4 regions of the Anoxybacillus sp. UARK-01 genome follow, and region 1 is predicted to be linked to each of the others. Evidence: riboswitches for the same ligand, from Rfam matches in the RefSeq annotation. Region 1 holds a riboswitch; each other region holds the start of a gene.

Region 1 (2,198 bases):
CGGAGAATACTTATGGTATTTTGGATTAGCCGCCGCTTTTTGCAGCGCTTCTACGATATGCGGAGGCGTCGGTTGATCAGGATTTCCTTGACCAAGATTAATTACATCATGTCCTTGAGCCACCACTTTTCCTACTTTGTCGACAAGCGAAGCAAAAAACTGCTTCGGAAGACTTTGCAACAACTCGGATTGGACAAATGATTTCAATTGCTTCACCTACTCAAAAAATTCTTGAAATTCTAGTCAAACATCATATATCGTAAAAATTAAATTGTAAAGACATTTTTTTGGGGTGAATGATTATGACATTAAAAATTGCTTGTCTTCAGCTCGATATTGCTTTCGGAAATCCTGCGGAAAATAAACGCCGCGTTCAACAAGAGATCGAAAAAGTTTGTCAAAGCTCTGTTGACGTCATCGTCCTTCCTGAACTATGGACAACCGGATACGATCTCGCACGCCTTGACGACATTGCTGATGAGAATGGCGCTGATACCAAATCGTTTATTAGCAAGCTCGCACGCCTGCACAACGTCTGTATTGTTGCTGGCTCCATTGCCAAAAAAACCGCTGCCGGCATCACCAATACCATGTACATTGTCAATCGAGACGGCGACATTGTAGGAGAATACAGCAAACTCCATCTCTTTCAGCTCATGGATGAGCATTTGTATTTACAATCCGGTGAATCGAGCGGCTTATTTACCTTGGAGCAAACGTTGTGCGCGGGAGTCATTTGCTATGACATTCGCTTCCCTGAATGGATTCGCGCCCATACAATCCAAGGCGCAGAGTTATTGTTTGTGGTCGCCGAATGGCCACAGCCCCGCCTTGAACATTGGCGAACCCTTTTGCAAGCGCGCGCGATTGAAAATCAATGCTATGTAATCGCCTGCAATCGTGCTGGAAAAGATCCGAACAATCAATTTGCCGGCCATTCACTTGTCATTGATCCATGGGGAGTCATCCTCGCCGAAGCCGATGAAAATCCATGCTCTCTTATGGCCGAAATCCAGCTGTCAAAAGTGAAAGAAGTTCGCAAGCAAATTCCTATTTTCCAAGACCGCCGACCTGAGCACTATATTTCGGCCGAAAAAAATTTTCAAAAAAACAGTTGACAAAACTGGCAAATCGAATGTATGATTCGAATCAAGCGAATTGAAAAAAGTTTTGCATTGTTAAAAACATTCGAATAAAACCGAACAAACTCTTATCAAGAGCAGGTGGAGGGACGAGCCCGATGAAGCCCGGCAACCGACTTAACCAACGTTAAGCACGGTGCTAATTCTTGCAGCAACACGCTGAGAGATAAGAGGGGAGAAGCCGACTTCAAACCTCTTTCGAAAAGCGAAAGAGGTTTTTTCATTGTTTCATTGATTGAGTGAATGATAAGGAGGGTACAAATGATGACACATTCTAAACAATCCGTCTACGAGCCTTTAACGGAATCAGGAGCGGTTGCACTCGCTGCTCGATTAGGCTTATTTCCGGAAGGAACACCATTCATTTGCCAAGAAATTGGCGATGGTAACTTAAATCTTGTGTTCCATGTATTTGATCCCCAAACAAAGAAAGGAGTCATTATTAAACAAGCGCTACCATATGCAAAAGTCGTCGGTGAAAGCTGGCCGCTTACGCTTAAGCGGGCTGTCATTGAAAGCCATGCGTTGCGCACGTTTGCCGACTACGTTCCGCAATACGTGCCAAAGGTATACTATTCGGATGAGTCGTTGGCGATTACCGTGATGGAGGATTTATCGCATCTGCAAATTGCTCGAAAAGGATTCATTGCTGGAAAAACATATCCGCTTCTTTCCCAGCACATTGGAGAGTTTATCGCTAAAACGTTATTTTACACATCGGACTTTGGCATGAACCAGCAGCAGAAAAAACAGCTGCAACAAAATTTCATCAATCCAGAGTTATGTAAAATTACCGAAGATCTCGTCTTTACTGATCCGTTTTTCGACCATGAAACGAATAATTTTGAAGAGGAGTTGCGCCGTGACGTAGAGGCTCTTTGGAATGACGATGCGCTTCATCTTGAAGTAGCAAAACTCAAGCGGAAATTTTTAACGGAAGCCGATGCGCTCATTCATGGGGATTTACATACTGGAAGCATTTTTGCAAGCGACACAGAAACAAAAGTCATTGATCCTGAGTTTGCGTTTTACGGCCCATTCGGGTTTGATATCGGC
Region 2 (2,198 bases), on a different contig from region 1:
TGTAAAACGAACTTGATAATTTACCTGCTTCTCTTGAAGCAGCTTTTCAACCTTTTTCCAAACTTTCAGCCCTTTTCCGTTTCCTGAGATTTTATTAACAACAAAATAATAGATCATATCGATCGTTCCCTCTAATCAAAGATCGTAACATGAAAATCCCAAACAAGGTCCCGCTTTACATCGGGACGCTTGTTTTTCTCTTTTTACTTTACCGATTTGAGAATTCCGGCCATTTGCTGCTCGTGCCGAAGAAAAAATAAAGGCCCTACCGTTTTTCCTCATGAGCGGTACCCTAAGCGATGGCAACCGTCCTTTTTCTTGTTTCACTCCCTCTCACTAAGGTAAAGGTTTCGAAAGGATCAATGAGCATAGCGACATGCCATTTAGGAGACAAGAACCGCCCATTTCGCTGAGTCAATCTCATTCCGCTGACATTCGTTTCCATGTCTTTTCCTCGAATACCAGCATGCTCATCTATTTCGACTTCCATAGCTCCCTCTCCTTTTTCTTTTCTAACGTTTTTAATCAATCTGCCCGACCGGCAGCCCTTGCTCTCTTAGCTCCCGCCAAATGTAACGATCGAGCGCATAGGGCTCTTCTGCTTTGAACACTTCCACTTCCGCCAACGTAAGTAACAGTTGAAACGGTTTTCCAAATGCTTGCCCATACAATAGAAAAAAGTTCGTATGGTGATCAATGTAAAAAATCGCTGTAGAATCCCATTGACGAAGCTGACGTTTCACACCGTTGGCAACATGTAAAGCGAATGAAGCAGCTTTCATATGGCACGCCATGTACCTGCGGATCGTTTCGCTCATCATTCTCGCCCCTTTCTCAATAAGGATGGTCACAAACGGCTCTGCCAAAATAAAAAGCTCTTTCCGCCATGAATGACGCGAAAAGAGCTTGAAGCCGTCCTTATCATTCAAAGCGAAGCGCTTTGCGGGTAGGAGCACCTTGCGTCAAGCGCAGGTTGCTGTGAAGTCATTGAGCCCGATCTCTCGTTCACTCTTGATAAGACTTATTCAGTTATTCCTATGCTACCATTATTTTATGGAAATGACAACCATTTTTTAATTTCCAAAAACCAGGATTTATAACATCGAAATAACAAGGACTTCTTCTTTACGATCGACCATCGTCGCCAGATCATTCGTCCTATTCCTAGCCCCCGCTAGATGATCCCCTTTCTTTTATAGGGACATATAAATGAACTTTACACTTTCCTTCCGGATCTGTTTCTGGATTATTCATACAAAATTCCAGGCACGGCCTATCATCCGCATCATACTCACTATTTGGCAACCACTGTCCAAATAAACTTTGATACGCAATCGCTAATTTATCAATCGTATCGTAAAACTGATATAAGGCATATAATCCGCCAGGTATTGTTTTATATTGAATATCGGGATCTTCCTCTCCCTTGAAACCGGTCGGCAGCGTCACACACGCATCATAGCGGCAAGCAAATTCTTCTACAACAAGTGGATCATCCAATGAGATGCCAATAAAATCGTGCTCTGGCGGATACAATCCGTTTCGGTTTGCCCATTCGTTTAATTGATTCCATGCATAATACGTTTCTAAATAGCTACCCACATGCCTAACAAAAGCCACTTCATAGTCAGGAAGCTCTTTAATCGTTATATTCATGCTCCATATTCTCCTTAATAAATGATGGTTAGCGTAAGTATAACGTATCGGAGCAGACCATTCTTCTTGATTCTTGCTTATATCTAATGAAATATTGCGATTTTGATGTTTTTTTCTTACGTCACTGGGAACCATGTGAAAATGTTGTTTAAAAGCAGCATTAAAATTTGAAACGGAGCCAAAACCACAGAGATTGGAGATTTCCAAGATAGATTTAGTCGTTTCAGTTAAGTAATACACCGACTTTTGCAGACGAATTTTTTTCACATAAGACATCGGTGTCATTCCAACAACCGAAGTGAAGATACGATTAAAATGATATTTCGAAAAATGGGAAACGTTGGCTAATGTATCAAGATGAATAGGCTCGTCATAATGATCATGAATATACTTGACGGCTCTTTCAATTCTTTCATAATAATCCCTTCTCATTTCATTGCCTCCTAATATTCGCTGAACCCTACTCTTTTGCTAATAGTATCGCATGGGAGCTATCACGATTTTCCCTCGTTCTTCAGCGGCAACTCTAACACCATTATGTT
Region 3 (2,198 bases), on a different contig from region 1:
TAGGGCTTGAGACGCTTCATGTACGCATGAAAGAGCATATTGCTAACACGCGTCGGATTGTAGACTATTTAGATCGCCATCCGGCAGTAGAATGGGTGCTGTATCCTGGACACGAAAAGCATCCAGCCAAGAATTTGGCCGAAAAATATTTGCCGAAAGGAGCGGGAGCCGTTGTGGTGTTCGGCATTAAAGGAGGAAGAGAAGCGGGAGCGGCTCTCATTAACAACGTGAAGCTTTGGTCGCACTTGGCCAATGTAGGAGACGCCAAAAGCTTAATTATTCATCCAGCCAGCACCACGCATCAGCAGTTGAGCCCAGAAGATTTGCAGGCCTCGGGAGTTACGGAAGATTTGATTCGTCTATCGGTCGGCATCGAAAATGTCGAAGACTTAATTGAGGATTTAGAGCAAGCCATCGCCATTGCCACAGGAATTCGTTCGCTGTATTCAGAGGTGTAGAAAATAGCCGTCAACAATTGAATCGGTCATGAAGTCCATTCATATTGATAAAACAATAGTTTCAACGAGAGGTTAGAACATATTAAAAACAGGCGTGGTGATGATCCAATAAAAACCGATTAACGCCGCCCGATTCCTCGTTTTTCCGTCATAATCTGTAAACCCTTTGCTTGTCCACTGTCAGCATGTCTTTGTCAAACAACGAACGCTTTGTGGGCAAGATGGGCCCGCTGGCGCTTTTGCTCGAGGGAGATGCCGAAAAGGTTGTGTTAAGCCAGAGCATTTTGAATGGATCATCGGCGCTTGTGTATTGATTCTATGATTAGGAATTATTTTTCTGTTGACACCTTCCTTTATAGAATGATAGAATCACTTTTGTAATTTGTATAATTCTTAGATGAATTAAAGCATTAACTGAATAAAGGAGCGTTGCTGCTCTTATCAAGAGAGGTGGAGGGATGTGCCCTATGAAACCCGGCAACCGTCAGCATTCGACTGAAATGGTGCCAATTCACACAAAGCGTTCGCTTTGAGAGATAAGAGACAGAAATGGGAGATATTAAAACCTTTCTGTTCTCTTGAGCAGAAAGGTTTTTTAGTTGCTGGAACAAGGAAGGTGAATCGCGTTTGATTACGCTAGAAAATGTAACAAAAGTATATTCGTCAAGCCAGGGAGCGGTAACAGCTGTCAATGATGTAAATTTGCACATTAAAGAAGGGGAGATTTTTGGCATTATTGGATATAGCGGTGCTGGAAAAAGCTCGCTGATCCGTCTTTTAAATGGCTTGGAAAAGCCTACAAATGGAAGAGTGATGGTTGCCGGTCAAGACATCGCAAGTATTAAAGGAAGAGAATTGCGCAAGGCGCGGCAAGAAATCGGAATGATTTTTCAGCATTTTAATTTGCTTTGGTCAAGGACGGTCCGAGACAATATTGCGTTTCCCTTAGAGATTGCTGGAGTTCCAAAGGAACAGCGGTTAAAGCGGGCGGATGAACTCATTCATCTTGTGGGTCTGCACGGAAGAGAAAATACCTATCCATCGCAGCTCAGCGGGGGGCAAAAGCAGCGTGTCGGTATTGCGCGGGCGCTCGCGAACAACCCGAAGGTGCTGTTATGCGACGAAGCGACTTCTGCTTTGGATCCGCAAACGACAGATTCGATTCTTGAGCTTTTAGTTGATATTAATCAGCGCCTCGGATTGACTATTGTATTAATTACTCATGAAATGCATGTAATCCGTAAAATATGTGATCGTGTGGCGGTAATGGAAAACGGAAAGATTGTCGAAGAAGGAAAGGTATTGGATGTATTTCAAAATCCGCAACAGATGATAACGAAACGGTTTGTTCAACAGATTACGGAACCTGAAGAAACGAAAGGGACGATTGCTCATTTGTTCAACCAATATCCTAACGGCAAAGTTGTCCAGCTTACTTTTGCTGGCCATGCGACTGAACGGCCGCTCATCGCAGAACTGATCCGAAATTTTGAAATAACCATTAATATTTTGCAAGGGAAGATTTCACAAACCCATCAGGGCTCGTATGGAGTGCTGTTTGTTCATATGAGTGGAACGGATGAGGAAGTAGCCAGAGCGCTTGACTACATTCGTCAGCAACAAGTCGGTGTGGAGGTGATGACGAATGAGTAGCATGTTTCCTAACGTTCAGTGGGAATCGATTTGGGCGGCAGCGTCGGAAACGCTGTATATGACAGGAGTTGCCGTGGCGTTTACATT
Region 4 (2,198 bases), on a different contig from region 1:
GGCTCCTGAGCCATAGGCTACTCCCATCGCTGCGGCTGCTCCGCTAGCTCCGATATTCATGGCGAAAAAGAAGGAGACGGCAAAAGCAACGGCTAAAAGCATGTATGCCCCTCCTTATGATTCATGGAGGCCGCATTCGACTTTTCCACGTCCAGCCCATCTGCCTGAACGCAAATCATTTGCATCAAGCGCAGGAGATGTGCACGGCTCACAGCCAATGCTTGGGTAGCCTTTATCATGAAGCTCGTTGTATGGCAGCTGATGTTTATAGACATAGTTCCATACGTCTTTCCAAGTCCAGTGAATCAGCGGACATATTTTAATAGATTGAAATTTTGGGTCTTTATTCAGAAATTCCACATGTCTCCGTGTGGAAGACTGCTCACGGCGCAATCCAGAAATCCAGGCTGGCACACCTGTCAAGACTTCGCGAAGCGGGATAATTTTGCGAATTTCACAGCAGCGATTTGGCTCATGCACCCATAGTTGCTCTCCCATTTGTTCTGCCTGCTCTTCTAGCGATAGGCGCGGCTTTTTCATTACAATGCGAAGCGAAGGATATTTTTTTTGCACCTTTTCAATTGTTTCGTATGTTTCGCGAAAATGGAGACCCGTATCGAGAAAAACAACGGTTGCGTCCGGTTTAACTTTAGAGATTAGATCGATTAAGACGATGCCCTCAATACCGAAGCTACAGGCATAAACAACCTCATCTCCATAATGCTCATAAGCCCAGCGAATAACGTCTGAGGCTCCTTTTGTTTCATTGTCAATTGAGAAGAATGGCATTTCTCCATTCCATGTGTCATAAGTCAGCAAGGTTGCTTCCTCCTTCATTTGGTGGTAAAAAAAGACAGTTTTCACCTTGCTCTGTACGATAGAAGGGAAAACCGCCTCTAGTTTGTCTAGTCAGCGCGCCTTATTATTTAATTCTTATCTTTTCGTTTTTTTCAAGTTGAATCACTTTGCCGTCTTGGATCACAAGCGTGATCGTGCCAAATTTCATTGACTGCAGCATTTCTTGTATTCTAGTAAAAACGGCATCGATTTGCTGGTCATTTCCCATTACGATTCCTCCTTAGTGTCAATAAATAAAAAAGCTTTCCATTTCGGAAAGACAAAGGAGGCTGCCTATTTCACCTTATCTCCCAAAATGGTTCCCATTTGGCTGGACGTAGCACCTTGCTTCATGAATTTGAAGTAGGTTGCCGGGGTTCATTGGGCCAGTTCCCTCCCCCACTCTTGATAAGTATGTAATTGACTAAAATTTTAACATAATTCGAATAAATGTCAACCCGAGTTTTTCGATAGGAATTTATTTTTGCGTTTGAACATCATCTGTCGAGAAGTCTCCTGTCTCTTAATGAAGTGTTGGTGGAAGGGGTTTATTCATGTGATGGGGAATATAGAATGAAAAAGGGATAACATCATATAGAACGCTATGAAAATGGAAAAAGATAGGAAGGGAGATAGAGGGGGAAGTCATTTTTCAAAATGGTTCCATTTCACTTCCCGCGATTAGCTGCGATCTTTGTTTGCTAAGCGGGGTCTGCGGGGGAATATGCCTAAAAGAATGACAGACAACGACCATTTGGACGTTGTCTGTCGCCTAAAAAGCTGACGAGGCCCCTTTTTTATAGAAAAAACGGAGCAGGCGCGGACGCCGCTTCCAGCATGGACAAGCCTCTGTCTTGTTTCATTATCGTTTGCGTAAATTTCCAAGCTCTTCGACAATGGCTTGCATTTCATTAGGGCTGAAGGAGCTTTTTCTCATGACCATTTCATAAAGATCTCTTAACTCCTCATATAGCGTTTCGTCAAAATGGGATGACTTCATCACATCAAAGTTGAGAACCTTCAGCTTTTCCTTTATTTTTTCAATCATGTATTCCATATTTTCAAGAGATTTTTGCGATAAATCCAAAAGTCTCATCCTTTCTGAATTTGATGGATAGAGTCATTGTACCATATGGAAGGAATGAAAGAATATACATGTATACTGTTATTTTGTTTATAATGGATAGCGAAGGGAGATGTGTTTGATGATTAAAGTGTTATTTGTTTGTCTTGGGAATATTTGCCGATCACCAATGGCTGAAGCCATTTTTCGCGACTTGGTCAAAAAAGAAGGGCTTGAAGATCAAATTATGATCGATTCGGCGGGAACGGGGAATTGGCATATCGGCAATCCGCCTCAT

What was found. A riboswitch is a leader RNA that binds a small molecule or an ion and turns the genes downstream of it on or off. The one in region 1 is predicted to bind S-adenosylmethionine.
Region 2: linked by a shared signal. The riboswitch ahead of B6A27_RS08395 (hypothetical protein) and the one ahead of mtnK (S-methyl-5-thioribose kinase) in region 1 are both predicted to bind S-adenosylmethionine.
Region 3: linked by a shared signal. The riboswitch ahead of B6A27_RS17070 (methionine ABC transporter ATP-binding protein) and the one ahead of mtnK (S-methyl-5-thioribose kinase) in region 1 are both predicted to bind S-adenosylmethionine.
Region 4: linked by a shared signal. The riboswitch ahead of B6A27_RS01510 (YezD family protein) and the one ahead of mtnK (S-methyl-5-thioribose kinase) in region 1 are both predicted to bind S-adenosylmethionine.

Annotation. Positions count from the first base shown of each region.
Region 1 covers NZ_NASY01000057.1:24,387-26,584, reverse strand. The annotation lists gene B6A27_RS17840 (pyridoxal phosphate-dependent aminotransferase) at 1-207, opposite strand, end outside; gene B6A27_RS17835 (carbon-nitrogen family hydrolase) at 303-1,118, shown strand; SAM riboswitch class I at 1,208-1,315, shown strand; gene mtnK (S-methyl-5-thioribose kinase) at 1,407-2,198, shown strand, end outside.
Region 2 covers NZ_NASY01000038.1:1,588-3,785, reverse strand. The annotation lists gene B6A27_RS08405 (diacylglycerol/lipid kinase family protein) at 1-117, opposite strand, end outside; gene B6A27_RS08400 (hypothetical protein) at 293-490, opposite strand; gene B6A27_RS08395 (hypothetical protein) at 522-866, opposite strand; SAM riboswitch class I at 916-1,021, opposite strand; gene B6A27_RS08390 (AraC family transcriptional regulator) at 1,165-2,088, opposite strand; gene B6A27_RS08385 (hypothetical protein) at 2,128-2,198, opposite strand, start outside.
Region 3 covers NZ_NASY01000055.1:20,825-23,022, reverse strand. The annotation lists gene B6A27_RS17075 (O-acetylhomoserine aminocarboxypropyltransferase/cysteine synthase family protein) at 1-458, shown strand, start outside; SAM riboswitch class I at 894-1,001, shown strand; gene B6A27_RS17070 (methionine ABC transporter ATP-binding protein) at 1,086-2,111, shown strand; gene B6A27_RS17065 (methionine ABC transporter permease) at 2,104-2,198, shown strand, end outside.
Region 4 covers NZ_NASY01000013.1:46,517-48,714, forward strand. The annotation lists partial or broken gene B6A27_RS01500 (inorganic phosphate transporter) at 1-102, opposite strand, end outside; gene B6A27_RS01505 (phosphoadenylyl-sulfate reductase) at 115-819, opposite strand; gene B6A27_RS01510 (YezD family protein) at 923-1,066, opposite strand; SAM riboswitch class I at 1,139-1,252, opposite strand; gene B6A27_RS01515 (DUF1128 domain-containing protein) at 1,700-1,924, opposite strand; gene B6A27_RS01520 (low molecular weight protein-tyrosine-phosphatase) at 2,043-2,198, shown strand, end outside.